One region of the Kitasatospora sp. NPDC004614 genome, then DNA from elsewhere that is predicted to be linked to it. Evidence: riboswitches for the same ligand, from Rfam matches in the RefSeq annotation. Region 1 holds a riboswitch; the other holds the start of a gene.

What was found. A riboswitch is a leader RNA that binds a small molecule or an ion and turns the genes downstream of it on or off. The one in region 1 is predicted to bind cobalamin.
Region 2: linked by a shared signal. The riboswitch ahead of ACFYST_RS05230 (acyl-CoA thioesterase) and the one ahead of ACFYST_RS24855 (ribonucleoside-diphosphate reductase subunit alpha) in region 1 are both predicted to bind cobalamin.

What each region holds. Positions count from the first base shown of each region.
Region 1 is NZ_JBIALR010000013.1:102,932-106,422, reverse strand. It holds gene ACFYST_RS24855 (ribonucleoside-diphosphate reductase subunit alpha) at 1-1,708, opposite strand, end outside; cobalamin riboswitch at 1,881-2,013, opposite strand; gene ACFYST_RS24850 (GNAT family N-acetyltransferase) at 2,134-2,628, opposite strand; gene ACFYST_RS24845 (helix-turn-helix domain-containing protein) at 2,898-3,491, shown strand, end outside.
Region 2 is NZ_JBIALR010000001.1:1,190,070-1,193,560, reverse strand. It holds gene ACFYST_RS05235 (putative Ig domain-containing protein) at 1-1,451, opposite strand, end outside; gene ACFYST_RS05230 (acyl-CoA thioesterase) at 1,690-2,127, opposite strand; cobalamin riboswitch at 2,194-2,338, opposite strand; gene ACFYST_RS05225 (sulfurtransferase TusA family protein) at 3,207-3,488, opposite strand; gene ACFYST_RS05220 (MFS transporter) at 3,485-3,491, opposite strand, start outside.

The sequences.
Region 1 (3,491 bases):
ACGCCTCGTGGCGGCCGAACTGCTCGGCCAGGTCCGCGGAGCGCTCGTACGCGGTGAGCATGATGCGCTCGGAGATCAGCGTGGAGAGCGCCTTCGCCTCGGCGGAGTCGAAGTCCAGCCGGAGCTTGAAGAAGACGTCCTGCAGGCCCATCACGCCCAGGCCGACCGGGCGCCAGCGGGAGTTGGACGTCCCGGCCTCGGTGGTCGGGTAGAAGTTGATGTCGATCACGCGGTCGAGGAAGGTGACCGCGGTGCGCACGGTGGCGTCCAGGCGGTCCCAGTCCATCGCGTTGATCAGGTCGTCCGCCGAGGCGCCTGGGGCGACGTGCGCGCCCAGGTTGACCGAGCCCAGGTTGCAGACTGCGGTCTCGGAGTCGTCGGTGACCTCCAGGATCTCGGTGCACAGGTTCGAGGAGTGCACCGTGCGGCCCGGCAGCGCGGTCTGGTTGGCGGCGCGGTTGGAGGCGTCCTTGAAGGTCATCCAGCCGTTGCCGGTCTGCGCCAGGGTGCGCATCATCCGGGCGTACAGGGTCTGCGCCGGGATGGTGCGGACGGCCTTGCCGGCCAGCTCGGCCTTGCGGTAGGCCTCGTCGAAGTCGGCGCCCCACAGGTCGACCAGCTCGGGGACGTCCGCCGGGGAGAACAGCGACCAGTCCTCGTTGGCGTTCACGCGGCGCATGAACTCGTCCGGGATCCAGTGCGCCAGGTTCAGGTTGTGGGTGCGGCGGGCCTCTTCGCCGGTGTTGTCGCGGAGCTCCAGGAACTCCTCGATGTCGGCGTGCCAGGTCTCCAGGTACACGCAGGCCGCGCCCTTGCGCCGTCCGCCCTGGTTGACCGCCGCCACGGAGGAGTCCAGGGTGCGCAGGAACGGGACGATGCCGTTCGACTTGCCGTTGGTGCCGCGGATCAGCGAGCCGCGGGAGCGGATCCGGGAGTAGGACAGGCCGATGCCGCCGGCGTGCTTGGACAGCCGGGCGATCTGCGCGTAGCGGTTGTAGATCGAGTCCAGGTTGTCCAGCGGCGAGTCCAGCAGGTAGCAGGAGGACATCTGCGGGTGCCGGGTGCCGGAGTTGAACAGCGTCGGGGAGCTGGTCAGGTACTCCAGGCGGCTCATCAGCTTGTAGAGCTCGGCCACCTCCAGCACCGACTGCTCGGAGTTGCCGACCGCCAGGCCCGCCGCCACGCGCAGCAGGAAGTGCTGCGGGGTCTCGACCACCTTGCGGGTGATCGGGTGGCGCAGCAGGTAGCGGGACTGCACGGTGCGCAGGCCGAAGTACTCGAAGCGGTCGTCGCCGGCGGCGTCGATCAGCGAGTCGAACAGCGCGGTGTGGGCGGCGACGAACTCGGCGGTCGCGTCGCCGATCAGGCCCTCGGCGTGGCCGACGGCGATCGAGGCGGAGAACGAGGTGACGCCCTGGGTGGCGGCCTCGTCGGCGATCTCCATCGCCAGCAGGCGGGCGGCCAGCTTCGAGTACTGCGGGTCCTCGGCGATCATCGACGCGGCGGCCTCCACGGCCAGCCCGCGCAGCTCGGCGAAGTCCGAGCCGGCGTGGCGGCCGCGCAGCGCGGCGGCGGCGACGTGGCCGGGGTCCACCTGGGGGAGGTCGGTGCTGCGGTCGGTGAGCAGCCGAAGCAGTGCCGCACCGGGGTCGGTGAAGGCGTCGGCGGAAGCCTGGGACGGCAGGGTGACTGAGGCGGCGACGGTCAAGGCGCACTCTCTCCTGTGGCGGCGGCGGACGTGGCTCAAGGTGTCCGGTGGCGCGCGTGCGGCAGGGGAGGACGGCACGCCGAAAACGCTCGATCGGCGCGCGAAAGACCCACCCCCGGCCCGCCCGCGAGGCCGGACGGCAAAACAGTGCTGCATGGCGTCTGCGGGGATGCCGTGTCGCACACCGTCGGTCAGGTCCTCGGACTGCGCGGGCGTTGCTACAGCCCGCTCACCGTTGCGGGGCAGTCCCGGATTCGCACCGGGTTCCCCTGCTTCGACAGCGAGGTCGAGCATACATGTTGTGGCGGCTGGAGCTGGCGGCACCAGATGTAGTAGCGCGTGTCGCGTTGGAGGTGCCGCGCGTAGACAACGGAAACCGCGCCGGAGCCGCCTCGGAACGGCCGCAGAACCGCCGCAGAACCGCCTCAGAACCGCATCGTGTAGACCATCAGGTCCACGCCCGGGGCCGCCTCCCAGTCCCGTCCGGGGGTGCGGAGGAAGCCCAGAGCATCGTAGATCCGGTGCGCCGCGGTCATCTCCGGCCGGGTGGAGAACGCCATCCCGGCCAGTCCGAGTTCCCGGCTGCGGTCCATCGCCGCGCGGACCAGCGCCCGTCCGACGCCGCGCCCGCGGGCGGCCGCGCCGACCGCCAGCATCCGGATCTCGCCCTCGTCCGGGAGCGCGACGTCCGCCCAGGGGGTGCCGCCTGCGGCGAACGTCACGCAGCCGAGGACCGTCCCGTCGCCGTCGACGGCGACCAGCAGCTCGGCCTCCCGGTTGCGGCGTGCGGTGTCCCTCAGCAGTTCGACGTAGCCGGACGCGGGGTCGGTGTGGCCGTCGCCGACGAAGGCTTCGATGCTGACCTCCCCGGCTCCGGCGAGGTCGTGGTCGAGGGCGCGGCGGACGATCGGGGAGTGCATCCGGACAGTGTGCCGGACCGCGTCCGGCGCGGGTCGGCCAGGTCCGGGTCGAAGGGGTAGCCGGTCGGGCGGTGCCGTTCGGGCCGGCCCGGGCGGCCGTTGCGGTTCAGGTCGCGGCCGACCAGAACGCCGAGGAGTCCGAAGCTGCCGATGAGGCCCAGCAGGGCGAGCGCGGAGGTCATGGCCCCACTCTCCGCGCCGCGGCACCCCGTCACGAGTGGCAGGAACGCAGCATTGCCACGAAATCCTGCCACTGCCATGCTGGACGGATGCTGAGGAACGTCGCGGTGATCGTGCTGGAGGAGATCCACCCCTTCGAACTGGGCGTGGCCTGCGAGGTGTTCGGCCTGGACCGCAGCGACACCGGCCTGCCGGTGTACGAGTTCGGCCTGGTCGGCGACCGGCCCGGCCCGATGCGCACCCACGCCGGCTTCGACGTCCACGTGCCGTACGGCCCGGAGCGGCTCGCCGAGGCGGACCTGGTGATCGCCACCGCCACCGGCATCCGCGACCACTACCCCGAGGCGCTCTGCGAGGCCCTGCGGGCCGCCCACGCGCGCGGCGCCCATACGCTGTCGATCTGCTCCGGCAGCTTCCTGCTCGGCGCCGCCGGCCTGCTCGACGGCCGCCGCAGCACCACCCACTGGCGGTACGCCGACGTGCTGGCCGAGCGCTTCCCGCTGACCACCGTCGAACCCGACGTGCTGTACGTGGACGACGACCCGGTGATCACCTCGGCCGGCACCGCCGCCGGCATCGACGCCTGCCTGCACCTGGTGCGCAAGGTGCAGGGCGCCGAGGTGGCCCGGGAGATCGCCCGCCGGATGGTGGTCGCCCCGCACCGCGACGGCGGGCAGGCGCAG
Region 2 (3,491 bases), on a different contig from region 1:
AGGGTGACGGTCTGGGCGAGGGTGTCGGTGTTGGCGGCGCCGTAGCCGTCCAGCCAGACGTCGTAGGTGCCGGAGTGGACGGGCTCGCTGGTGCTGCTGTTGATGGTGCTGGCGCCGCCGCTGTTGGTCTCGGTCCAGCCGGAGGTGCTGCCGGTCTCGAAGCCCGGGTTGGTGATCAGCTGGGCGGGGGTGCAGGTGGTGCCGCCGCTCGCGGCGACCGTCCAGGTGAAGGTGGCGGTGGCGGACGGCCCGGTGGAGTCGGTGGCGGTGACGGTCACCGCGCTGGTGCCGGCGGTGGTGGGCGTGCCGCTGATCAGGCCGGTGGCCGGGTTGACGGTCAGTCCGGCGGGCAGGCCGGTGGCCGCGTAGGACAGCGTGCCGCCGGCGGTGTCGGTGGCGGACAGCTGGAGGCTGGTCGCGGTGCCGACGGTGGCGGTGCGGGCGCCCGGGTTGGTCAGCGAGACCGAGCCGGTGTTGCCGCCGGAGCCGCCGCCCTGGGCGAGCCAGTCGGTGGCGTTGAGGGCGAGCGCGGCGTCGGTGCCGGCCGGGTCGTTCCACCCGTTGTAGAGGGTGTTGCCGGGCTGGCCGGTGCCGTCGTCGATCGGCGAGGAGTCGCCCCAGATCGCCACCCGGCCCTTGCCGAACGTCGAAGTGACGAACGCCGCACCGGTGTTGCCGCTGTAACCGGTGCGGTAGACCAGGCCCTTGACGTTCGGGTTGTCGGCGGGCTTCAGGGTGAAGGTGGTGCCGTTGCGGATGATCGAGCCGGTGACGGTCCCGAACGGCCCGTTGATCACCGGGTCGGTGGCGGAGGAGATCGCCCGCGGGTTGTCGGTGGTGATGTTCAGGAGGTCGACGGAGAAGCCGAACGGGTCGTTGTTGTTGACGCCGTTGCTGGTCAGCAGGTCGTTGATGATGGCCGGGGAGTCCCAGCCGTCGTTGTTGCGGTCGCTCTGGGTGTGGTCCGAGATCAGGAACAGGCCGCCGCCGTTCTGCACGAACGTCATCACGGCGGTCTTCTCGGCCGCGCTGAGGCGGATGTTGGGCTCGGGGATCACGAACTCGTCGAAGTTGGCGAGGTCGAGCGCGCCGCCGGTGCCGTAGGTGATGGTGTTGCCGGCGGGCAGCGTCTTCAGGCTGTAGTTGCCGGTCTTCTGCAGCGCCACGCCCCAGGCCGAGATGGCGCCGGTCCAGCTGGTCTCGCTGGTCGGGTTGGCGTTCTGCGCCAGCGGGTCGGGCTGGCTGGTGGAGATGATCCAGTCCGCGTTGCCCGCGGTCTCCGCCTTGGTGTTGTCGAACAGCACCCGCTTCGGGGTGCCGGTGGCGGCCGCGGCGGCGTTCTTGGGGGTGGCCGCGGTGGCGTGCTGCGGGACGGCGCTCGCGCCGGCGGCGACCACCAGTGCGGCGGCGGCGAGGGCCAGCGGGCGGGCGGCCTTCCACGTTCTGATCATCTGTCAATCTCCTAGGACCACAGGAACCATGGGGTGTGGTGCGGTGCGCTACGCGCGTAGGCGGGCACACGCTGCCATGGTGGGGTAATCGGAGCTTGAACGGAACATGTCGATCACGCGCCGTCCGCAATGGTGCGGTTTGTCCCTACGTGAGGGTGATCACCTTGCGGCGGCGACAACCATGAGCCCGGAACGCCAGGTGGGACGGCATTCCGGGCTCACGGACGGTGGCGCCGCGTCAGGCAGCCGCGGGTTCCAGCAGAGCCGGGACGGGACGCGGGTGGCTGTCGGCGTCGATGGCGACGAACGTGAGCCGACCGGTGGCGACCCGGGTGACCGGCCCCGTGGCGTTCCAGCGCTCGGCCGTGACGGTGACGTGGACGGTCATCGAGGTACGCCCCGCCCGCTCCAGCTCCGCGTGCGCGGTGAGCAGGTCACCGGCCCGGACCGGGGCCAGGAACGCCATGCTGTCCACGGCGGCGGTGACCGCCGGGCCTTCGGCGTGCCGGGCGGCGGCCGCGCCGGCGGCGTCGTCGATGAGCTTCATCACCACGCCGCCGTGGATGGTGCCGTAGAGGTTGGTGTCGTGCTCACTCATGATGTGCGCGAGCGTCACCTCGGACGCCTGTGCGGGCTTTGCGGCGGACACCACAGGTGCGACGGTCTGATCTGCCACGTCAACTCTCCTTCGCGAGTCACGGCTGGACGATCCGCGGCGCCGGTGGGCACCGCGGGCGGCGGCAGGTCTTCGGACTCGCGGGCATCTCCCCAGGAGGGCCTGTCTACTGGCCGTCGCTTCCCGGACCGGTCGGGCCCAGTGCATGTGACGGCGGTCGTTCCCGCTCACCGCTGCGAGGCAGTCCTGGACTCGCACCAGGTTCCCTCTTGCGACGCTCCAGCCCTGGCTCGGACGGGGGCGAACCGCTGCCCGACCAGCCTATATCCCCATCCGAGGTGCTCAGTCCGCCCTCCGGCCGGGAGGCCTGGGAGCTGTCGGCCCGCGGGGCGTCGGGGCCGACTTCGACGGCGGGGCGGCGGCGGGACGGGGGCGACCGGTGGGAAGGTCACGCCCCCGAGGGGGTCGGTTCGCCGGGCAGCCACGACGCGTCGGGCGGGTGAGGGTCGGACCGGCGGCCGGCGCAGCGCGAAGGCCTCGACGGCGACGGGACCGGGTCCGCCGGGCGATGTCACGGGCGTCGGCGCGGGCGTCGGCGCAGGCGTCGGGGTGGGTGGGGGCGCAGGCGTCGGGGCAGGCGTCGGCGCAGGCGTCGGGGTGGGTGGGGGCGCAGGCGTCGGGGCAGGCGTCGGGGTGGGTGGGGGCGCAGGCGTCGGGGCAGGCGTCGGGGCGGGTGGGGTCGGGTCGATGGACAGGCGCGAAGGCCTCGACGGCGACGGGAACGAAGTAGCCGTGACCGGCGGGGAGGTCACGCGAGGCGCTCTGCCCTGCGCCCGCCCGGAGGGGTGTACGTCCGCCGGGCGGTGCCACGGGACGTCGGCACGGGCCGGGGGGCGGATCGGCTGCCGGGCGCAGCGCGAACGGCTCGGCAGCGACGCGACCGCAGGGCGCTCCGCGTGGAGTGACGTCAGTCCACCAGGCGCGGCACCAACGAACCCGGCAGCAACACGACCGCGAGGCGCTCCACCGCAAAGGCATCAGTCCGCCGGGGGGGGCGCCACGGGGCGTCGGCGCAGGGTCGGGCGCGGCGCGCAGGGCTCGGCAGCGGCGGGACCGCCCGGCGTCCGCCCGGAGGGGCGTCAGTCCGCCGGGCGGTGCCATGGGGCGTCGGGGCGGGTGGGGGTGGGGGTGGCGGTCAGGCGGAGGGCGTAGGTCTCGGCGGAGACGGGGCCGAGGTAGTGGTGGCCGGTGAGGTGGCACCAGGCGGGGAGGTCGAGGGGGGCGGCGGGGTCGGTGGCGTGGACGTGGACGATGGTGCCGGCGGGGGCGTCGGTGATGGCGGCGCGCAGGCGCAGCAGCAGGGTGACGCAGAGCAATCCGCGTCCGTCGACGGTGAGTTGGGGCGTCTGGTGGTCGGTCATCGC